One region of the Actinomadura decatromicini genome, then DNA from elsewhere that is predicted to be linked to it. Evidence: riboswitches for the same ligand, from Rfam matches in the RefSeq annotation. Region 1 holds a riboswitch; each other region holds the start of a gene.
The links. Region 1 has a riboswitch for cyclic di-AMP ahead of FXF68_RS15795 (C40 family peptidase). Riboswitches for the same ligand answer to the same signal wherever they lie in the genome.
Positions count from the first base shown of each region.

Region 2: another riboswitch for cyclic di-AMP. It lies ahead of FXF68_RS42825 (CHAP domain-containing protein); the one in region 1 lies ahead of FXF68_RS15795 (C40 family peptidase).
Region 3: another riboswitch for cyclic di-AMP. It lies ahead of FXF68_RS24435 (C40 family peptidase); the one in region 1 lies ahead of FXF68_RS15795 (C40 family peptidase).

Region 1 covers NZ_VSRQ01000003.1:432,370-439,943, reverse strand. The annotation lists gene FXF68_RS15810 (amidohydrolase family protein) at 1-775, shown strand, start outside; gene FXF68_RS15805 (Mut7-C RNAse domain-containing protein) at 849-1,676, shown strand; gene FXF68_RS15800 ((deoxy)nucleoside triphosphate pyrophosphohydrolase) at 1,673-2,098, shown strand; gene FXF68_RS15795 (C40 family peptidase) at 2,165-3,175, opposite strand; cyclic di-AMP (ydaO/yuaA leader) riboswitch at 3,183-3,331, opposite strand; gene typA (translational GTPase TypA) at 3,561-5,414, shown strand; gene FXF68_RS42380 (FHA domain-containing protein) at 5,484-5,954, opposite strand; gene FXF68_RS42375 (hypothetical protein) at 5,943-6,941, shown strand; gene FXF68_RS15780 (4Fe-4S single cluster domain-containing protein) at 6,845-7,574, opposite strand, start outside.
Region 2 covers NZ_VSRQ01000009.1:363,492-371,065, forward strand. The annotation lists gene FXF68_RS36125 (hypothetical protein) at 1-231, shown strand, start outside; gene FXF68_RS36130 (SpoIIE family protein phosphatase) at 466-2,322, shown strand; cyclic di-AMP (ydaO/yuaA leader) riboswitch at 2,778-2,933, shown strand; gene FXF68_RS42825 (CHAP domain-containing protein) at 2,945-3,727, shown strand; gene FXF68_RS44575 (bifunctional glycosyltransferase/CDP-glycerol:glycerophosphate glycerophosphotransferase) at 3,943-6,849, shown strand; gene FXF68_RS36145 (glycosyltransferase) at 6,830-7,574, shown strand, end outside.
Region 3 covers NZ_VSRQ01000005.1:368,439-376,012, forward strand. The annotation lists gene FXF68_RS24425 (PadR family transcriptional regulator) at 1-123, opposite strand, end outside; gene FXF68_RS24430 (SDR family NAD(P)-dependent oxidoreductase) at 246-1,118, shown strand; gene FXF68_RS24435 (C40 family peptidase) at 1,115-2,158, opposite strand; cyclic di-AMP (ydaO/yuaA leader) riboswitch at 2,165-2,315, opposite strand; gene FXF68_RS24440 (M56 family metallopeptidase) at 2,406-3,380, opposite strand; gene FXF68_RS24445 (BlaI/MecI/CopY family transcriptional regulator) at 3,385-3,765, opposite strand; gene FXF68_RS24450 (DUF4396 domain-containing protein) at 3,824-4,348, opposite strand; gene FXF68_RS24455 (MFS transporter) at 4,389-5,789, opposite strand; gene FXF68_RS24460 (TetR/AcrR family transcriptional regulator) at 5,879-6,457, shown strand; gene FXF68_RS24465 (LuxR C-terminal-related transcriptional regulator) at 6,550-7,574, shown strand, end outside.

The DNA.
Region 1 (7,574 bases):
CGACGGCCCGGGCGGTTCCGGAGGGACGGTCTCCATGGCCATGGCCGCGCTCGGCCCCGAGATCGCGGGCGAGGAGCGGGCGCTGCGCGAATGGCGGCTGGCGCGCGACCTGGACCTGCCGATCACCGTGCACATGGGCGGCTTCGGGCCGGAGAGCGCCGCCCGCGGCCTGGCGTTCCTCGACGCCCACGGCCTCTGGGACCGGCCGGTGTCCTACGTCCACGCGAACCACTACACCGGCGACCAGTTCAAGCGCCTCGCCGCCCACGGCGGGACGGTCTCCGCCACCCCCGCCGTCGAGGCCGTGCTGGACATCGGCCCGCCGCCCACCGGGCGGGCCCGCGACGCGGGTCTCCCCACCGGCCTCGGCGCCGACGTCGTCTCGTGTGGCCCCGGCGACATGTTCTCGATCATGCGGGCCGCCTACGTCCTGGAGCGGGGGCGTCCCGGCGGCGCCGGGCTCGGCCTCACCGCCGCCGACGTGCTGCGGATGGCCACGATCGAGGGCGCGGAGGCGATCGGGCTCGCGGACGTCACGGGGTCGCTGGCGCCGGGCAAGCAGGCGGACGTGCTCGTCCTGCGCACCGACACGCTGGGTCTCGCGGCGGCGCACGACCCGATCGCCGCCGTCGTCCTGTCGGCGGACGTCCGCAATGTGGACACGGTCCTCGTCGGCGGCCGGGTGGTGAAGCGCGGCGGGACGCTGCTGGGGCAGGACGTCCCGGCCCTGCTCGCCACGCTGGCGGAGTCGGCCCGACGCTTGACCTCCGGCTGACGCCGCGCCGGGGTTCCGCCGCCGGACGCGTGGCGGACGGATAATGCGAAGGGGAATGACGGACCGGCGTGGCATGCTGATCCGCGTGGAGCCCGACACCAAGGAGTCACAGACGACCACAGAGCCGGAGATCACCATTCGGGTGGCCGACGAACTGCTGATGTTCCTGCCCGCCGTCCGCCGCGCGCCGGTGAACCGCGTGGCCTGCGACGGCACGTCCACGCTGGGGCATCTGGTGGAGTCGCTCGGCGTCCCGCTGCCGGAGGCCGGTCCGATGACCGTCGGCGGCGAGCCCGCGGGGCCGTCCACCCGTCCGGCGCCGGGCGACGAGGTGGGGGTGGCGGCGGTGCCGCGGCCGCAGGCCGTCCCGCTGGAGCCGGGGCAGGTCGCGCCGCGCTTCCTGCTCGACGTCCACCTCGGCACGCTCGCCCGCCGGATGCGCCTGCTCGGCCTCGACACCGCTTACCACAACGACATGGACGACCCGGCGCTCGTCGTCCAGGCGAACGAGGAGCGCCGCGTCCTCCTCACCCAGGACCGCGGGCTGCTGCGCCGCCGGGCGCTGTGGTTCGGCGCGTACGTGCGCGGCTCCCGACCGGACGACCAGCTGCGCGACCTGCTCGACCGGTTCGCCCCGGTCCAGCGCCCGTGGACGCGGTGCACGGCGTGCAACGGGGAGCTCGTCCCGGTCGCCAAGGAGGAGATCGAGAGCGCCCTCCAGGCGGGCACCCGCCGCAGCTACGACGTCTACGGCCGCTGCTCGGACTGCGGCAAGATCTACTGGCGCGGCGCGCACGGCGACCACCTGGAGCGGATCGTCCGCGAGGCCCGCGCCTACGCCGCCGCGTCCGAAGCCGCCGCCGCGTCCGCCGCCGGAACCGCGTCCGGGGCCGGGCGGTGACCGCCGTGATCGTCGTCGTGGGCGCGGCGATCGTCTCCGGCGGGCGGCTGCTGACCGCGCAGCGGGCCGAGCCGCCGCACATGGCGGGCGGCTGGGAGCTGCCGGGCGGCAAGGTCGACCCGGGGGAGTCCGACGAGGACGCGCTGGTCCGCGAGTGCCACGAGGAGCTGGCGGTCAAGGTGCGGCTGGAGCGCCGGGTCGGCGGCGACTGGCGGCTCAGCGACCGCGCCCTCCTCAGGGTGTGGACGGCCCGTCTCGTCGAGGGCGAGCCGCGCGCCCTGGAGCACCTCGCGCTGCGCTGGCTGGCGCTCGCCGAGCTGTACGAGGTCGACTGGCTCCCGGGCGACCGCCCGGTGATCGACGTCCTCGCGGCCGACGCCGCCGCCTACGGCCTCGGCGTCGCCTCGGGACAGGGAGAGTGACGGGGGCTTCCTGCCGCGCCGCAGGAAGCCCCCGACGTCTCATCCCTCGATGACGCCCGCGTCCGCTCAGGAGATGCGGTTGGCGCCCGCGAAGTCGGACCGGTCGGACAGTTTGGAGATCTTCACCACATCGCCGGTCTGCGGTGCGTGCAGGAACTTGCCGTCGCCGAGGTAGATCCCCATGTGGTGCAGGCTGCCGCCGAAGTACACGAGGTCGCCGGAGCGCAGCTCGCTCCGCGAGACCTTGGTCCCCAGCGCGAACAGGTCGCCGGTGTAGTGCGGCAGGCCGGGCTTGCCGACCTGGGTGTAGGCCCAGACGACGAGGCCGGAGCAGTCGAAGCCGCTCGGTCCGGCGGCGGCCCACACGTACGGCGAGCCGATCTTGGTGAGCGCCTTGCGGGCCATCTTCGCGGGCAGTCCCGAGCCCTTGACGGTCGCGCTCAGGCCGGTGTGCGGGTCGCGGACGTGCGTGGTGGACAGCTTGTCGAGCCGCTTCATCACCTCGGCGACCTTGCCGCGGGCGGCGGCGCGGGCCTGCTTGGCGTCCTCGGCCGCCTTCTTGACCTGCGCGGTCTTGGCCTCAGCCGACCGCTGCGCCGACTCGGCCTGGCCGATCTGCTTCTGCAGCGCCTGCACGGCCGCGGCCTGGTTCTGCGCGAGGTAGGCGCGGTCGGACAGGCCGTCCGGGGAGCCGCTCGAACCGAAGATCGCGTCGGGCGCGCCGGTCATGTAGTTCGCCGCGGCCAGCTGCCCGAGCCGTTCCCGGGCGGGCGCGGCGGCGGCCCGCAGCCGCGCGGCCTCGGCGGCGGCGGCGCGCTGCGCCTGCATCGCCTTGCCCAGGTCGACGCGGGTCTTGTTGTACTTCTCGGTGAGGATCTCGGCCTCTTCGTTCAGCGCGTCGAGGCTCTTGCGGAGCCCCTGCTCCGTCGTCGGCGTGGGGCTCGGGGTCGCGGCGGCGGTGAGCGCGGCCACGGGCGCGGCGTGGGCGGCGACGGGAGCGGCGGCGCCGAGGCCGATGACGAGCAGTGCGGCGGTGGCGGCGGGCGTGAGCCGCCGCCGATGCGGAGCCGGTGTCAAACCGGTGTTCTCCTCTCCTCGCGCGCCTACCGGGTTAGCTGACGGGTTCGGGCCAGGAGTCGCCCTACGGCGCGCCCTCGCGGGGCGCGCCGATTCACCCCGGGGGGTTGGGTCCCCGGTTCTCCCGGCGTACGGGAGATTCGGCGCTCCGGCCGCAGCCCCGGGGGGTGGGACTCCGGACGGCCGGATCTCGGGCAGATTACAAAGGATCGGCAAAGTTGGCGAATCGGCCCCGCCGCCGCGGGCCGGTCCGGACGCCCGCGCGGGCCGGCGCCGGACGGCCGCGCGGCTCGTCCGCCGGGGCGGGTCGCGCGCGCGGGGAAGTAGAATAGGTGGCTGCCGCCGTTTGCGGTGAATCCCGAACTCTCACGCAAGGCGAACCCGCATGCCCATTTCCACGCGCGACGACCTTCGGAACGTCGCGATCGTCGCCCACGTCGACCACGGCAAGACGACGCTGGTCGACGCCATGCTCTGGCAGTCCGGCGCCTTCCGCGAGAACCAGGACGTCGACGACCGGGTGCTCGACTCCAACGACCTGGAGCGCGAGAAGGGGATCACGATCCTCGCGAAGAACACCGCCGTCCGGCACAACGGGCTGACCATCAACATCATCGACACGCCGGGCCACGCCGACTTCGGCGGCGAGGTCGAGCGCGGGCTGTCCATGGTGGACGGCGTCGTCCTGCTGGTGGACGCCAGCGAGGGCCCCCTCCCGCAGACCCGGTTCGTCCTGCGCAAGGCGCTCGAGGCGAAGCTCCCGGTGATCCTCGTGGTCAACAAGACCGACCGCCCGGACGCCCGCATCGACGAGGTCGTCGACGAGACGTACGAGCTGTTCATGGACCTCGACGCCGACGAGGAGCAGATCGACTTCCCGATCGTGTACGCCTCCGGCCGCGCCGGCCGCGCCTCGCTCGACAAGCCCGCCGACGGCGAGATGCCGGGCAGCGAAGACCTGGAACCGCTGTTCAAGGTCATCACCGAGACGATCCCGGCGCCGTCCTACGACCCGGACGCGCCGCTCCAGGCGCACGTCACGAACCTGGACGCGTCCAGCTACCTCGGCCGGATCGCGCTCTGCCGCGTGCACGCCGGGACGATCAAGAAGGGCCAGCAGGTCGCCTGGTTCCGGCACGACGGCAGCGTCGAGCGCGTCAAGATCACCGAGCTGCTGATGACGGACGCGCTCGCCCGCAAGCCCGCCGAGGCGGCGGGGCCGGGCGACATCATCGCGATCTCCGGCATCCCCGACATCATGATCGGCGACACCATCGCCGACCCGGACGACCCGCGCCCGCTCCCGCTGATCACCGTGGACGAGCCCGCGATCTCCATGACGATCGGCACCAACACCGGTCCGATGGCGGGACGCGAGAAGGGCACCAAGGTCACCGCCCGCATGGTCAAGGACCGGCTCGACCGGGAGCTCGTCGGCAACGTGTCGATCAGGGTGCTGCCGACCGAGCGTCCGGACGCCTGGGAGGTGCAGGGCCGCGGCGAGCTGGCCCTCGCGATCCTGGTCGAGAACATGCGCCGCGAGGGCTACGAGCTGACCGTCGGCAAGCCGCAGGTCGTCGCGAAGACGATCGACGGGAAGAAGCACGAGCCGGTCGAGCGGCTCACCGTCGACATCCCCGAGGAGCACCTCGGCGCCGTCACGCAGCTCCTCGCCGTCCGCAAGGGCCGCATGGAGCAGATGACGAACCACGGCACCGGCTGGATCCGGATGGAGTTCCTCGTCCCGGCGCGCGGCCTGATCGGGTTCCGCACCGAGTTCATGACCGAGACGCGCGGCACCGGCATGGCGCACCACGTGTTCGAGGGGTACGAGCCGTGGTTCGGCGAGCTGCGGACGCGGCCGTCCGGCTCGCTCGTCGCCGACCGCGCGGGCGCCGCCACCGGCTACGCGATCACGAACCTCCAGGACCGCGGCACGTTCTTCGTCGGGCCGACCACCGAGGTGTACGAGGGCATGATCGTCGGGGAGAACTCCCGGTCCGACGACATGGACGTCAACATCACCAAGGAGAAGAAGCTCACGAACATGCGGTCGTCCACGGGCGACGAGCTGGAGCGGCTCACCCCGCCGCGGCTCCTCTCCCTGGAGGAGGCCCTGGAGTTCTGCCGCGAGGACGAGTGCGTCGAGGTCACGCCGGGCAACGTCCGCATCCGCAAGGTCGTGCTGGACGCCAAGGAGCGCGAGCGCATGCGCGCCCGCTCCAAGCGCGCCGGATGACCCGCTGAACGAGCCGAAAGGGGCGGCCCGCGGATTCCGCGGGCCGCCCCTTTCGTCTTGTCGTGGGCTTTAGTTGAGCTGGACGGTCCCGGTGACGTCGGCGGCCAGGCGGAGCTGGTCGCCGTCGCGGAGCGGGGCCTCCACGCCGCGGGGGAGGCGCTCGCCGTTGACGAACGTGCCGTTCGTGGAGCCCTCGTCGCGGACCCACGCCGTCCCGGACGGGTCGAGCCACACCGTCGAGTGGCGCCGCGACACGTTGTCGTACTGCGTGAACGTGGACGCGACGGGGGACTGGCCCGCGTCCCGTCCGAGCACGAGGTGCTGGCCGACGGACACCTTCAGCTCGCCCGTCGGGAACTGCACCCGCAGGACGGGCGTGCCCTTCTGCGGCAGCGGACGCAGGCACGAGTCGCACTGCGCGGCGCCCGGGTTGGACAGCACCGCCTCGCAGTACGGGCACATGAACGCCGTGCTGTCGGGCTGGCGGGGCTGGTTGTGGTCGGCCGGGAGCAGGGTCGCCTCGCGGCCGTGCGGCGGCATCGGCGGCTGGCCGTGCTGCTGCGGCGGCGGACCGAACTGGTGGTCGCCTGGCCCCGGCTGCGGGGCGCCGCCGCCGAACTGGTCCTGCGGCGGCGGACCGTACTGGTCCTGCTGGGGGGCGCCGAACTGATCCTGCTGAGGCGCGCCGAACTGGTCGCGCTGGGGCGCGCCGCCGCCGTACTGGTCCTGGGGCGGCTGCCCGTAGTGCTGATCGCGCGGCTGCTGGTACTGGTCCTGCTGCGACGGGTACTGCTGGTCGGGCTGCGGATAGGGGTCGGCCATCGGCGCCTGCTGCTGCGGCTGGCCCCACGGGTCCCGCTGCTGTTGCTGCTGCGGCTGGCCCCACGGGTCGCCGGGCGGCTGCTGCCCGCCGGGCTGGCCGCCGTGCTGCTGCGGCTGGCCGTACTGGGGCTGCTGCCCGTGCTGCGGTTGCCCGTGCTGAGGCTGTCCGTGCTGAGGCTGTCCGTGCTGGTCGGGAGCCTGCTGCTGGGGCGCGCCCTGCTGGGGCACGGGCGGCTGGCCCCACGGGTCCTGCTGCTGCTGCGGCTGGCCCCACGGGTCGGACGACTGCCCCGAACCGGGCTGGCTCTGCTGCGGCGCCTGGTGCTGGGGGGCCTGGTGCTGGGGTGCCTGGCGCTGCGGCGCGCCCCACGGGTCCTGCTGCTGCGGCTGGCCGTACTGGGGTTGGCCGCCCTGCTGCTGCGGCCCGCCGTACGGCTGGCCGCCCTGCCGCTGCTGCCCCTGGCCCTGCGGCGGCGGGTAGCCCCGCTGCGGGTCGTCGTACCCGCCCGGCGCCTGCCGCTGGGCCCCGCCGGCGCGCGCCAGGTTGGCCCCGCAGCTCATGCAGAGAAGATCGCCCGGCTGGAACGGCTCGTCACAGACAGGACAGTTCAAGGTCGCCATGACACATCCCCCGAGCGCACCCCGGCGCGGTCGAGCCTCGACGTGAGGTGCTCCATGTCACCCCTTCGCGGGATCCCGATGTAGTACACCCGCCTTCCCTCCGGCCCTTCGTCCACGGACACCTGTACTCGGGGCCCTGTAGCTTCTCCAGTCTTCCCGTCGCCGGCCAGTGCTCCGTACCGTTCCCGTCCCAGCGGGGAGAGCGGCACGACTCGCTGGTTGGCCGATCCCCTCCAGAGTAGAGAGCCTCCCTCGGAGTGTCGCCCCCCCGGGTTGAGCCGGTCGACGTACGGCCCCGCGATCACGGCGTCGCACATGTCCAGGATCTCGCGCGCCTCACGGGTGCGGGACAGCCGAGAGTACACATATCCGCTGTAGACCAATATGTCCAATGTCATCGTCTCACGGTCGGGGCCGTCCCGCCACGCGTGTATCCCGCGCAGCAACGCGGCCAGCGCCGCCGGCTGCTGGAACGGTTCGCCTCCGGAGATCGTGACACCGTCGACCGGGCCGGGGAGGGATTTCAGCCACCCGAGAACGGCCTCGACGGGGACGGCCTTTCCCTGGTCGGCGTCCCACGTGTCCCTGGAGAGGCAGCCGTTGCAGTGCAGCGTGCAGCCCTGCGTCCAGACGCCCGCGCGGGTGCCGGGGCCGAGTGTGGTCACCGGGTAGTGCGCCTTCGCCAGCAGCAGCGCCGCCCCCGCCGGGTCGCGGGCG
Region 2 (7,574 bases), on a different contig from region 1:
CAGGGGTGGTCGGGGTTCGGGGACGTCCCGGCGGAGCCGTGCCGGAAGGGCGGTGCTCGGCCCGCGGCGTGGCAGCCCGATCTGGGGCTTGGAAGGCCCGTCCTGCACACGACCGGCGTGGTCGGGGACGGGAAGATCGTGGTGGTGTTGACGCTGCAGCCGGCGGGCACGTCGTTCCGTACGGCCTCCGCGCGGGTCACCGATCTGGCGAGGCAGCTCGTGCGGGTGTGACGCGGGTCACGTAGTGGGCCACGGTTCCGTCGGGAGACGGTCATCGGAACCGGTCGAGTTCGGACGTCAACGGAAAAGTCGGGCAAAGATCCGTACTGTTTGCGTGGTTCGCGGCGGATAGTCCGTGGGTGGCGTATGTAGCTTTTTTCTCCCAAGGGCAGCCTTGCCGGAACGGGGGACAGGTTGGCGGATGCGGAGGGCGCCTCGGCGCAGCCGGGGGCGCACGGAGCGCACGTGGCGGACCTGGAGGACCTGCGGGACGCCGCGCACGACCGCGCGGTGCTGTCGGAGGCGCGGGTCGTGCTGGCCCGGCGGCTCGGCGTCCCGCCCGCGGAGGCGTTGCAGCATCTGATCTGGCTCGCCCGCGACCTCGACATGGACCTCGCCGAGGCGGCGTCCCTGCTGGTCAAGGACGGGGGCGGCGGCGCGGTCGGGGCCGTCGCGGCGGGCCGGAACGCGCCCCGCGCCGAGGAGGCGACGGCGGAGCGCCAGGTGGTGCTGTCCGAGGCCGAGGACGTGCTGCGCCGGGTGACGGCCGAGGACACCGGGGACGACGCCGAGATCCTCGCCGCGGTGCCGGACGACCCGGCCGCGCGGGCGGTGCTCGACGGGGCGCTCGACTCCGCGACGCACCTGGTCCCGGTCAGGGGGCCGGACGGCCGCGTCGCCGACTTCCTCTACGCCGACCTCAACGACGTCGCCCGGGACATGTTCGGGCGCGGCAAGGAGGAGCTCATCGGGCTCCGGCTGCTGCAGACGGATCCGGGCGCCGTGCTGAGCGGGCTCTTCGACCAGTACGTCGAGGTGCTGGAGGGCGGTCCCAGCCTGGAGCGCTCCTCGATTCTCTACTCGACCGCGCAGCGGGGGCTGTCCAGATCGTCCCGGATGAGCGTGCGGTGCGTCGCGGTGCCGACCGGCGTCTGCGTGACCTGGCGCTACCACTTCCACGAGGACCGGATCGCGCGGCGCCTCGAGCGGGTGGAGCGGCTCGCCCTGATCGGGTTCGGCGAGTGGGACCTCGCGACCGGCGAGGCGGACTGGACGCCGCAGATGCTCGCCAACTACGGCCTCGCCCCGGACGAGGTGCCGCCCATGCCGCACGACCTGCCGAAGGTCGTGGCGGACGACGACCTCCCGCTGGTGGAGGAGGCCGTCCAGACGATGTTCTCGCGCCGGGAGCCGGTGGAGGCCGAGCACCGGGTGATCGGCAAGGACGGGACGCCGCGGAACCTGTGGGTGTTCGCCGAGCCGGTCCTCGGCGAGTCCGGGCTGCCGGTGTCGATCAACATCGTCTCGCAGGACATCACGCGGCGGCGCGGCGTGGAGCGGGCGCTCGCCGAGACGCGCCGGCAGATGCTGAAGCAGCAGGAGCGCATGGCGCAGGAGCGGCGCGTCGCGGTGACGCTGCGCCGCGCGATCATGCCGGACGAGGACGAGGTCGAGCAGCTCCCCGGCCTGCGCACCGCGATCCGCAGCATGGCGGCGGAGACCACCGCCCGGATCGGCGGGGACTGGTTCGCGCTGCGCCGGCTGCCGAACGGCCGGGCCCTGTTCGCGATCGGCGACGCGGCCGGGCACGGCCTGCCCGCGGCCGCGTCGATGGCCCGCACCCGCAACGGGCTGCTCGGCCTGTCCTGCACGGGCGAGCCGGTGGGACGGCTCGTCGGCTGGCTGAACGACCTGGTCAGCAGCATGGAGCCGCCCGCGACGGGCACCGCGATCGTCGCCGAGTTCGAGCCGCGCGGCCGCGTCCTGGAGTGGACGTGCGCCGGGCACCCGCCGCCGATCCTGATCCGGGACGACCGGGCGGTGCCGCTGGAGGCCGTCCGGGACCCGCTGCTCGGCGCGATGCCGGAATGGGAGTACATGACGGTCGCGACGCGGCTCCTGCCCGGCGACATGCTGTTCCTCTACACCGACGGGCTGGTCGAGCGGCGCGACGCCGACCTGGACGAGCGGATCGACCGGCTCACCGGCATCCTGCAGGACTGCGCCCGGCAGCCGGAGCGGATGCTCGACCAGGTGCTGGCCCGGATGGGGCACGACCGCGCCGCCGACGACACCACGCTCTTCGCCCTGCACGTGGAGTGACGGACGGCACCTCTGACCTGCGATGATCACCCGGTGTGACTTGCGTCTCACCCCACCCGGGGCCGGAGGCCGTCCGGGAGCCGGATGACCTTGCCGAGGCAGGGGTCGCCCAAGCGTTCTTTACCAAATGCGAGAGGGCCGGTAAGCCCGCTGGACAAGGGCCTGACGGCCACTCCGGGAAAGATCGGGAACACCCTGGCACCATGGGCTGTTGATGGATCCTTGAGGACGCATTGAGCGGGCACCACGGAGTTTTGTGCCTGGTTTGCTTTCCTTGAGAAGGTTGGTACCTTCAGTCCGAATCACGCAACGCACCCCATGCGTTGCCGCCGGTCGCGTCACGCGCGGCCGAGGATCGCGGAGCGGATCCCGCCCGCGAACGCGCACCCGACCAGGGGCGCTGCATCCCATCAAGATCAGTCAGTAGATCAATCCGAATATCCGGCACCGCGTTCCGCGGTGCGAGGCCGAGTCCGTCCTGGTCGAGACGACCGGAACGGAGCCGGGGACCCAGGTTCCAGGGGTGAATCGGCGTGAGCGAGAGCCGCGCCGTAGGGCTGCTTCCATGCCCGAATCCGTCAGCTAACCCGGTAGGCGCCATGGGAGTAAGGAGATTTCCTGCATGACCGGTCGTTTCGATCGTCTTTCCCTGAGCAGGTTCACGCCCGAGGACAAGGCCGTCGGCGTCGCCGCCAGCGCGGTCCTCGCCGGGGCCATCGGCCTCGCGGTGTTCAACCCCCTCGCCGGCGAGCGTGCCGCCGCCGACGCCCCGCAGGCCGCGGCCGTCGTCCAGCAGGGCAAGGCCGCCGAGTCCCCGGCGGCCGCGAAGGCCGCCGAGAAGGCCGACGGCGGGACGGGCAACGTCTCCGCCGCCGACGCCCGCGCGGAGGGCTTCAAGGTGGCGCCCCGCGCCGTCAAGCCCTCCGAGGTCATCAAGCTGGCCGAGAAGCAGATCGGCACCCGCGAGGGCAAGGGCGGCATGACCAAGTACCACAACTGGTACGTGTCGACCCCGCAGGCCGCCGCGACCGCCGAGCGTGACGGGGGCTTCTCCGTCGACGACTACAAGGGCGCCCAGTGGTGCAACATGTTCGTCTCGTGGCTCGGCGCCCAGACCGGCGTCAAGAACATGGGCTGGGACGCCTACACCGTCCAGCACGCCACGTGGTTCAAGAAGACCGACCGGTGGGGCCACAAGGCCAAGCCCGGCGCGGTGGTGTTCTTCGACTGGAAGAACGGCTCCAGCGGCGGCATCGGCGGGATCGACCACGTCGGCATCGTCGTCAAGGACAACGGCAACGGCAAGATCACCACTGTCGAGGGCAACACCGACAACGCGGTGAAGAAGAAGGTCCGCGACAAGTCCCAGGTGGTCGGCTACGGCTACCCGGACTACGCGTCCTGATCCGCTCAGGAAGCCCCTGATCCACTCAGGAGGAAGGCGCCCGGCTCCCCGGCCGGGCTCCTTCTGGCGTTCCGGGGGAAGTGACCAAGAGCCTCCGGTGAAGTCGGGTAATGCCAACCGTTGACAGCCTTTGAACGCCCTTGGACCTCACTGCGGCGTTTCTGGAAAGGAATGCGACACCGCGTCCCGCCGGAGCGTGGGAAGGAGAGGTCGCCGTGCGCCCCGATGTCAGCGTCGTGGTGATCGCCTACAACGACGCGCGGCGGCTGCCCCGCGCGGTGGGCTCCGCGCTCGCGCAGTCGCTCGGCGGCGTCGAGACGGTCGTCGTCGACGACGCCAGCACCGACGGGACGGCCGAGATCGCCGACCGGCTGGCCGCCGCGCATCCCGGCCGGGTCAGGGCCGTCCACCTGCCGGTGAACTCGGGCGGCTGCGGGCGTCCGCGCAACACCGGGATCGAGGCGTCGTCCGGCCGGTACGTGATGTTCCTCGACAGCGACGACCTGCTGGACCGGCACGCCTGCCTGAACCTCCTCGCCGCCGCCGAGGACACCGGCGCCGACATCGTGTCGGGGCTGTGCGACCGGATCTTCCTGGACGTGCCCGTGGGCGTGAAGGGACGGGTCCGCCCCTGGTATCCGTGGCTCTACCGGAACAGGGCCGTGTACGAGGCCCTGGACGACAACCCCGACCTCCTCTACGACACGCTCTCGACCAACAAGGCGTACCGGCGGGGCTTCCTGGAGGACCACGACCTCCGTTTCGTGGAGCGGCTGCACTACGAGGACCTGCTGTTCACCGCCGAGGCGTACCTCGCGTCCGGACGGACGGCGCTGATCCCGCACCGCGTCTACAACTGGCTGGTCCGGGAGCGGACCCTCGACCCGTCGATCTCCAACCGGCGCGCCGAGCTCGCGAACTTCGCCGACCGGCTGGAGATCCACCGCCGCATCGACCGGCTGTTCGACGCGCGCGGCGCGCACGCGCTCGGACGGGCCAAGGACGTCAAGTTCGTCAACCACGATCTGATGCTCTACCTGCGCGAACTGCGCGACCGCGAGGAGTCCTACCGGGCGCGCTTCCTCGATCTGGCGGGCGGGTACCTGGCCGGGCTCGACCCGCGGGTGTTCGAGGAGGCGAACCCGCTGTCGGCGATCGCCGCCTACCTGATCCGCGAGGGCGACCACGCGGGCGCGCTCGCCGCCGCCGAGTACGACCCTGGCGGGCGCGCCGAGCTGCGGGCGCGGCTGGTCGAGCGGGACGGGCGGGTCTTCTGGGGCGCGAGCGGTCCGAGCGGGTCGCTGGGCCACCGCGTCCTGGACGTGACCGGGTTCGGCTTCCACGTCCGGCCCTTGAAGGAGCTGCGTCCGGCGAACACGGTCACGCGGCTGGAGGTGCGGGACGGGCGCGTCCGCATGGCCGGGCACATGCTGAACCCGCTGAACCGGATCGGCCCGGACGCCGCCCTGTCCGGCACGCTGGAGTTCCGCGACCGGCGGGGCCGCGCCCCGCGCGGGCGGGTGCCCGCGTCCGTCCGGTACGAGGGCGACCGGATCGGCTGGCGCGCCGAGTTCGACCCGCGGCGGCGGATCAGGCCGGTCGGGTTCGTCGACCCGGTGTGGGACGTCCGGCTCCGCCTCCGCGTGGACGGCGAGGAGATCGTCACCCGGCCCGGCCCGGGCCCCGGCGCGCCGCCCCTGGACGGGGTGGCGGCGCTGCCCGTCCGTCCCCGGCTCACGCGGTTCGCCGCCGACCGGCTCCGCTCGTACGTCACCGAGGGCGGGCACCTGGCGTTCGCCCTGGAGACGGGGAGCCTGTGGGCGCGGCGGGCGGGGACGGCCGCGCGGCGGGCCGTCCGCTCCCGGGCCGGGCGGCTGGCCTGGCGGCATACCGGACGGCGGGCGCGGCGCGCGAAGAAGGGCGTCCGCACGGCGCTGACGTCCAAGAAGACCAAGACCGCCGTGTTCAACCGGGTGCTGAGCAGGCTCCCCGTCAAGCCCGGGCTGGCCGTCTTCGAGAGCCACATGGGACGCCAGTTCTCCGACAATCCGAAGTACATCTACCGGGAGCTGCGCAGGTCGGGCAGGCACGTGGACGCGGTGTGGTCCTACGCCACGTCCCGGGAGGGCTTCCCGGACGACGCCCGCCTGGTGCGGCGCGGCACGTGGGCGTACTACCTGGCGCTCGCCCGCGCCCGCTACTGGGTCGACAACCAGGGCTTCCCGGACGGCCTGCGCAAACGCCCCGAGACCACCTACATCCAGACCTGGCACGGCTCGGCGTTCAAGCTGATGGGGCTCGACCAGCCGCGCCTCAAGCACGGCCCGGCCGCCGACCGGGCCCGGCTGCGGCGGATGGTGGAGCGGTTCGACTGCTTCCTCGTCCGGTCCGGGCACGACGTGGAGACGCTGTGCGCGGGGCTCGGGGTCCGCTCGGAGCTGCTCGCGACCGGGTATCCGCGCAACGACCCGCTGGTCAACGGGCTGGACGGCGACCCGGAGCTGGCCGCCGAGGTCGCCGCGCTGCGCCGCGCGCTCGGCCTGGACGACGGCCGCCGCGCCGTCCTGTACGCGCCGACGTTCGCGACCGGCCCGCGCGGCCGCCCGGTCAGGCTCCTGGACCCGCCCGTCGACCCGGACGTGTTCGCGCGGGAGCTGGGGGAGGAGGCCGTGCTGCTCGTCCGGCCGCACTACCTGTGCCGGGCGAACGTCCCGCCGGGCGCCCGCGCGGTGATGCGGGACGTCGGCCGCGTCCCCGACGTGACCCCGCTGCTGCTCCTCGCCGACGCGCTGGTCACCGACCACTCGTCGATCATGTTCGACTTCGCGCTGCTGGACCGGCCGATCGTCCTGCACCTGCCGGACGGCCGCGACCTCGCGCCGGGCTACTTCGACCTGGAGCGGCACGCCCCCGGCCCGGTCACCCGCACCGAGGACGAGCTGGTCGCCGCGCTCGCCGCCCTGGACGACGCCGCCCCCGGCCACGCCGCCCGCCGCCGGGCGTTCGCGGCCCGCTTCGGCGAGCACGACCGCGGATCGGCGGCCCGGGCCGTCGTGGAGCGCTATTTCCCCACATCACGGACCGGCCGGGGGAGGGAACGCCATGGCCGCCGCACCGCGTGACGTCTTCATCGTCTGCAACAACGCCGACGACATGGGCGGGCTGCAACGCTGGGCCCACCACATGGCGCGGCGGCTCGCCGAGCGCGGCGACCGCGTCACGCTCGTCGGGATCACACGCGGCGATCTCCCGCACCACCACGACCGGGACGGCTCGTACGCCGTCGAGGTGCTGCACCGGGTGTGGCGCCCGCCCGTGCTGGCCTGGCGTCCGGCGACGGCGGCGCAGCGGCTGAACGTCGCGGCCCGGGCCCGCGGCGCGTGGCGGACGGCCGTCCAGCGGCGCGGCGCGGCCCGGCTGTCGGAGCTGTTCGCCGGGGCCCGTCCCGGCGCGGTCGTGATCGCCGCGCAGGTGTGGGCGATGGAGTGGGTCCGGCGGGCGGACACCTCCGGGCTGCGGGTCGTCGCGATGAGCCACGAGTCGTTCGAGGCGACGCGCGCGTCGTCGCGCTACAAGCGGGTCAAGGAGCACTACGCGGACGCCGACCGGATGCTCGTGCTCACCGCCGAGGACGCCGACGCCTGGGCCAGGGCGGGCATGACCAACGCCGACTACATCCCGAACCCGGTGCACGTGACGCCGGTCGTCCATCCGACGCTCGACCTCCCGGTCGTCGCCTGCGTCGGGCGCCTCTCCTATGAGAAGGGCGTCGACCTGCTGCTGGAGGCGTGGGAGCGGGTCGCGGCGCGGCACCCCGGCTGGCGGCTGCACGTCTACGGCGCGGGCC
Region 3 (7,574 bases), on a different contig from region 1:
GTAGATCTGCGGATGCCGGGCGGGCCACACCAGGCCGAGGGCCTCGGAGAAGCGGCGCGCCAGGTCGTATCCGCTCGCCGGGCCTTCGGCCAGCAACCCGAGGAGGCCATGGCGCAGCGACATCCGCACACTCCAGCGACGAGATCCGATTCCCTGCCCTGCGCACATCTTGACACATCGGAACACACAGGTAAACGATGACATGTACAAACGAACATGTTCGTCCAATCAGCTGAGGTGATCACATGTCGGGAACGGGTGCGTCGCGGGCGGTCCTGCTGACCGGGGCCAACGGCGGGATCGGCCACGCCACCGCGCGGGCGCTGGCCGAGGAGGGCTTCCAGGTCTTAGCCGGAGTGCGGAGCAACGTCGGGCGGCTCTCCGAGATCCCCGGGGTGCGGGTCCTCCCGCTGGACGTCACCGACCCCGAGAGCATCGAGGAGGCCGTCCGCCAGGTGCGGATCAGCGTGGGCGACGACCTCCACGCCGTGGTCAACAACGCGGGGATCATCGTGCAGGGGCCGTTCGAGCTCGTCCCGGCGGACGAGCTGCGGCGCCAGTTCGAGGTCAACGTGTTCGGCCCTGCCGCCGTGACGCGGGCGTTCCTGCCGATGCTGAGGTCCGGCCGGGGACGGGTCGTCAACCTGACCGCCGCCACCGCGCGGGTGGCGGGCCCGTTCTTCGGCCCGGTCTCGGCGAGCAAGGCGGCGCTCGCCTCGATGTCGGACGCCCTGCGCCTGGAGCTGGCGCACTGGGGCGTCCGCGTCGTCGTGGTCGAACCAGGGCTCACGGACACCGCGATCTTCGCCAAGGCCGCCGCCGCCACCGAGGCGACGGCCGCCGGGCTGCCGCCCGAGCGGGTCGCGATGTACCGGGGGCAGCTCGACGCGGTCAACGCCTCGATGGCGCGGGCGAAGGCGGCGCCGCCGTCGGTCGTCGCGGCGGCCGTCGTCCGCGCGCTGACCGCGGGCAGGCCGAGGCCCCGCTACACCGTCGGACCGGACACGCGGCTGCTCGGCCTGCTCGCCCGCCTCCCGTTGCGGACGCGCGACCGGCTGCTGTCCCGGGCCCTCGGCCTGCACAAGGTCACCCCGGTGAAGGGCGAGCGACCGAGTTAGGCCACCCGGACGCCGCCCGCGAACGGCCGGCCGGCGATCGGGGCGATCTTCACGACGTCGCCGGTCTGCGGCGCGTGCACCATGTCCCCGTTGCCGATGTAGAGGCCCATGTGGTGCAGGTCGCTGTAGAAGAACACCAGGTCGCCGGGCTTGAGCTGGCTCTGCGAGACGCGGGTTCCGGCGGTGAACTGGGCACCGGTGTAGTGGGGGAGGCTGATGCCGACCTGGGCGTAGGCGTAGAGCGTCAGCCCGGAGCAGTCGAAGCCCTTGATGTTGGCGCCCTGCGCGGTGCCGTAGGTCGGCCCGGACGCGCTGCCCCCGCCCCACGAGTACGGGACGCCGCGCTGGCTCAGCGCCGCCGCGACCGCGGCCATGGCCTTCGCCGAAGCACCGCCGGGAGCGACGTTCACGGCCGGACCCGCGCCCGTGCGCGCCCCCGGCCCCACCCCCAGTTTCGCTTCGACCTTCTTCAGCCTGGCCTGCAGGTCCTTGCGCTTCTTCCTCGCTTCCTCGGTGAGTTCGCGGACCTGCTTGGCCCGCGCCTCGGCCGACTTCCGGGCGCGCTCCGCCGCCTGCATCATCTGGAGGAGCTGGGCGATGCGGGCGCCGTCCTGGCGGGCGAAGTAGTTGAGGGTGGCCGACTGGTCCAGCACGGCCTGCGGGTCGCCGGACGAGGCGAACGCGACCGCCGGGTCCGCCGGACCGTTCTTGTAGCTGTCGGCGGCGAGCTGGACGATCCGCGCCCGCGCCTCGTCCAGCGCCTTCTTCTGCCGCGCCGCGTTGCCCTCGGCGACCCTGGCGGCGCGCTGCGCCTGCTGGAGCCGGACCCGCAGCCCGTTGTACTGCTCGCTGAGCTTTTCCGCGTCGTCGGCGAGCTTCTTCTGCTGGGCGGTCAGCTCCTTGCGGGTCGGCTTCGGCTCGGCGACCGCCGCCGGGGGAGCCGCGAGGCTCACGGCGAGGGCGATGGACGCCGTCCACGCCGTGCCCGCGGCGATCCTTCGGCGGGCAGACGTTCCGGAATCGGCAGCGCGACGCTGCATGCGGTGGTGTCCTCTCCTGTACCGCCTACCGGGTGAGCTGCCGGGTTCGGGCCGGAGTCGCCCTACCGCTCACGGGAGCGGATTCACCCCAGGTGGAGAAACGGTTCCCCGGTTCCGCGGGCCGCGCGGGGCCCGCGAGATTCGGCACGGCCGCCACCGTCCCCGGCGGGGACGCGCCGCGACGGCCTCCGACGCAGCGTAGGAGATAACGACCTCATCTCGCCACCCAAGCGGCAGATCCGACAATTCAGCAGAGGTGGGTCAGCTCGGTGATCGTCGCGGCGGCGACGGCCAGCGGGGCGGCGACGGCGAGCGCGGCGAAGGCGGACGCGGCGAAGGCGGACGCGGCCGCCCGCCCGGCCCGGCGCGGCCCGCCCGTCCCCGCGCTCTCCAGCCGCAGCACCCGCTCCGCCAGCGCCCCGGCGTCCGGGCTCGCGGCGCCGAGCGCCCCGGCCACCCCGGACGCCACCCCGGACGCCACCCCGGGCGCCGCCGCGAGCCGCCGCAGCGCGCCGACGAGCGTCCGTCCTCCGCAGGCCCGTGCCGCCGCGTCGTCGGCGGCCATCTCCAGCAGCAGCGGAAGGGTCCGCTTCGCCCGCCGGATGGTGGGCGGCCAGGGCAGGACGGCGTGCGCCAGGTCGAGCATGAGCAGCAGCGCGTGGTGCCGCTGCCGCAGGTGGGCCCGCTCGTGGACGAGGACCGCGTCGAACTCCTCCGGCGTGAGGGCGTCCCGCGTCCCGGTGCTGACCACGATCGCGCGCCGCCGGTCGGGCAGCGAGTAGGCCACCGGGACCGGATGGTCGAGGACGAGGACGTCGCCGTGCCGCTCGTCCTCCCGCGCGACGAGCCGGAGCATCTCGCGGTGCCGCCGCCGGTGCCGCACCGCGCGCCGCAGCCGGGGCAGGCCGCGCGCGACCCGGAACCCGCACGCCGCGAGCAGGACCAGGGTCGCGCCCGCCGCCGTGGCGATCGCCTTCCCGCCGTGGTGCGGCAGGCAGTCGCGCAGCCATTCCAGCAGGCCGTGGCCGGGCGCGGGCGGCGACAGCAGCGCCGCCGCGACGACCCCGGCGCAGGCGATGAAGGTGCCGGTCACGGCCCCGACCCAGCAGGCGACGGCGGTCCCCGGATGCGCGGCGGGCCGTCCCAGCCGGTCGAGCACCGGCCCCGCCGCGCAGCCGAGCAGCACGGCGGTGGCGATCAGCCCGAGGACGAGGTAGACCACGCCGTCATTCCCCTTCGGCGCCGGAGGCGCGGCGGCGCAGGGCGTCCAGCAGGTGGCGCGCGTCCTCCGGCGGGACGCTCTCGGCGAACCGGGTGAGGATGCTCCCGTGGTCGGCGGACTCGGTGAGCGCGTCGAGCATCAACTCGACCGCGTACTCCTCCCGGGCGCGGGTCGGCGAATAGCGGAAGGCCAGCCCGTCCCGCGTGCGCCGCAGCAGCCCCTTCTGGGCCAGCCGCTCGGCCACGGTCTGGACGGTGTTGTACGCGAGCGTCCTGTCGGCGTTCTCGTTCAGTTCCGCCAGCAGTTCGCGGACCCGCAGCGGGCCGGGCGCCTCCCACAGCACGTCCATGATGGAGCGCTCAAGCGATCCACCCAGTCCTGCCATGCGAGACACCTCCGTTCCCCACATTGTGCCGGAGAACCCGGCGCCGCCTTGGAAGCCGTCAGTGGTGGTACTGGTGGACGACCGCGTGCCCCTTCCCCTTGCCGATCATCCAGCGGTTCACCGGGGTCGTGAGGACGAACGCGACGACGAACGCGATGGCAAGCGCGCCCCAGAACGTCGCGTCCGCCAGCCCCGCGTGCATGGCGCCGGGGATCAGCACCATGGTCGCGTTGTCCAGCACCTCCATGATCGCGATCGACACCGTGTCGGCGGCCAGCGCGACCTTGAACGCCGCCCGCAACGAAAGCCCGGCCTTCAGCACTCCGCGCATGGTCAGCGCGTAGCCGAACACGAACGCGAGGATCACGGCGAGGACGATCGTGGCCGCGTTCGACCAGCCGAACGCCGTCCCGATGACCATGCCGAGCACCTCGCCGATCGCGCATCCGGTGAGGCAGTGCAACGTCGCCTGCGCGGCCATCGTCCAGGAGACCGCCCCGGCATGCCCGTGATCGTCGTGCGCGTGGTGGTCGTGCCCGTGCGTGCCGCTCTGGTGCGACTCGTGCCCGTTGTGCGTGGTCATCCATACTCTCCAGCCGCTTGTCCGACTCGGGAAGTATGCCCTACACGTTGTAGGAGGTCGGACGTCCGGGGGTCAGTGCGGCCGCGGCGGCCGCTGTGACGGCGGCGACGATCGCGGCGAGGACGAACCCGTCCGTGAAGCCGTCGAGCGTGTCGCCGACGAGGCTGGCGGCGGCGACGCTGGAGATGACGGCGGCCCCGATGGACGCGCCGAACTCGTGGAACGTGCTGACGATGCCGGACGCGATGCCGGACTCGTGCGGGGCGACCCGACCCAGCGCGGTCGCGGACGCGACGACGAACATCGCGCCGGTCCCGGCGCCCGCGATCGCCGTCCCGGCCACGACGGTCGCCGGGTGCATCGACAGGGCGGGGAGCGCCATCCCGGCGGCGGCGACGAGCGGCCCGACGACGGCGAGCGGGCGCGCGCCCGTCCGGGCGATGGCGCGGCCGGTGAGGTCGGCGCCGAGCATCGTCGCCGCCGCGACCGGCAGGAACAGCAGGCCGGTGCGCAGGGCGCCGTAGCCGCGCGCGTGCTGGAAGTAGAACGTGCCGAGGAAAAACACCGCGATCATCAGGGCGGTGGCGACGAGGATCAGGAACGTGCCGGTGGCGACCGTCCGCCGGACGAGCAGCGCGACGTCCATCATCGGGGACGCGGCGGTCCGCTGCCGGATCACGAAGGCCGCGTAACCGACCGCCGCGAGCACGACGAGCAGCCCGGTCGCGGCCGTCAGCCAGCCGTGGTCCCCGGCGCGGATGAAGGCGTAGATCAGACTGCCGGACGAGGCCGTGACCAGCAGCGCGCCGAGGAGGTCGAGCCCGCCGCGCGCCCGGGGCACGTCCCGCCGGGGCAGCATCCGGGCGAGCGCGGCGGCGACGGCGAGGCCGATCGGCACGTTGACGTAGAACACCCACGGCCAGCCGGGTCCGGCGGTGAGCGCCCCGCCCAGCAGGACGCCGAGGGCCGCGCCGCCGCCCCCGAGCGCCGACCAGACGCCGAGCGCCTTGTTCCGCTCCTCGCCGTCGAACAGGCTCACCACGAACGACAGCGCGGACGGGGACAGCAGCGCCGCGCCGAGCCCCTGGGCGATCCGTCCGGCGAGCAGCAGTCCGCCCGCGCCCGCGAGCCCCGTCACCAGCGACGCCGCGGTGAAGATCAGCAGCCCGGCGAGGACGACGCGCCGCGCGCCGAACAGGTCGGCGGCGCGTCCGCCGAGCAGCATGAGGCCGCCGAAGGTGAGGGTGTAGGCGCTGACCGTCCAGGTCACGGCCTGGCGGCTCAGGTCGAGGTCGGCCTCGATGTGGGGCAGCGCGATGGCGACGACGGTGACGTCCAGGATCAGCATGAGCTGGGCCAGCCCGAGAAGGCCGAGGATGCGCCAGCGCAGCGGATGCCGCGCCCCCTGCTCCGTGGACGGTTCGTGGGCCTGGTCTGTCATGGGGGGGCTCCTCTTAACTCGTACTGCGGTATACGACTTCAATGTCCGGAGGTTAACACGTATTCCGCAGTACGAGTTAGAGTGTGCGCATGCCCACCGCCTCACCTGGACGGCGCCGCCGCGCGGACGCCGAGCGCAGCATCGCCCGCATCGTCGGCGCGGCCCGCGAATGCCTCAGCGGGAACTCGAACGCGAGCATCGACGACATCGCCCGGCACGCCGGGGTCGGCCGGATGACGCTCTACGGCCACTTCCCCAACCGGGCCGCGCTGGTGGAGGCCGCCCTGTCGGACGCGCTGCGCGCGGGCGACGAGGTGCTGTCGGCCATCGACCTCACCGGCGACGCCCGGGACGCGCTGAGCCGCCTGCTCGAATCCAGCTGGTCCCTGGTGGCCGAGTCGATGGCGCTGCTGGCGGCGGCCGAGGGCACCCTCCCCGCCGGACGCATCCGCGAGCTGCACTCGGCCCCGGCCGAGCGCCTCGAAGAACTCATCCGCCGAGGCCAGGACGACGGCGTCTTCCGCACCGACATGCCGATCGCCTGGCTGGTCGGCGTGATCCAGTACGTCCTGCACGGCGCGGCCGAGGAGATCCGCGCCGACCGGCTGGCCCGGGAGGACGCGCCGAAGGTCGTCACCGGGACGGTGCGGTCGATCCTGACCCGCTGACACCCTGGACGATCATGATTTCGCAGGTCGGAGCGATAATCAGTGGCCGTGCTGTCTAGCACGAACGTATGTCGGCGGCGCATACTCGCTGGATGGGCGACGACATCGATGTCGGCGACGCGATGGTCGCCGACGAGGAGCGCTTGAGTTCCGGGCTGGCCGTGCTCGTCACCGCCCGGGGGCTGGACGAGCTGCAGGACCGCTACTTCGAGTGGGTCGCGCGCCATGTGCCGTCCTTCGCCTTCGGCGTGTACCTGTTCGACCCCCGGACGGGCGAGACGCGCGCGTCGGAGGTGCGCGGGCTCAGCCGGTTCTACGTCCACCGCTACGAGCGCTTCGGCCGGGCGGTCGACCCGGTGCTGCGCGGCGCGGTCGCGGCCCGGCGGGCCTTCGACGACTCCCTGGTCGCGCCCGCCGACCAGTGGCGGCAGGCGCCGATCGTCCGGGAGCTGTTCCGGCACTACGACATGGCGCACGTGATGTGCGCGCCGCTGGTCAGCGGCGGCGAGATCGTCGGGACCGTCAACTTCGCCCGCAACGGCGGCGAGCCCGCCTTCGACCAGGGCGACCGGCGGCGCGCGACCGTCGCCGCGATGATGTTCCAGGCGGCGGTCGCCGCGACGGACCTGGTCACCGCCATCGACGCCGAGCGGGCGGCCTGGTGGGGCGCGCTTGAGGCGAGCGGCCAGGCGATCGTCGTCACCGACCTGGAGCGGGCCGAGCGGCACGCGAACCGTCCGGCGCGGGCGCTGCTCGACGCGGCGGACGACGCGTGGTCCGTCCTCGACGCGGCGATCGACGGCGGCGAGGCGACCCGGCGGCTGACCGTGCGGCCCGCCGGGAGCGGCGCGCCGACCGAGGTCAGCGTGACGTCGGCGCCGCTGCCCGAGCGGCCCTCGGTGATCGTGTCGATCCTGGCGGCGGAGTCGTCCGCGCCGGGGCTGCCGCCCGCGCTGCGCCGCCTGCTCACCGGCCGGGAGGCGGCCATCGCCGAACTCGTCGCCGCCGGACGGCGCGACCAGGAGATAGCCGCGCGCCTGCACATCAGCCCGAACACCGTGAAACACCATCTGAAGTCGATTTACGCGAAGCTCGATGTCCATTCACGGGTCGAGTT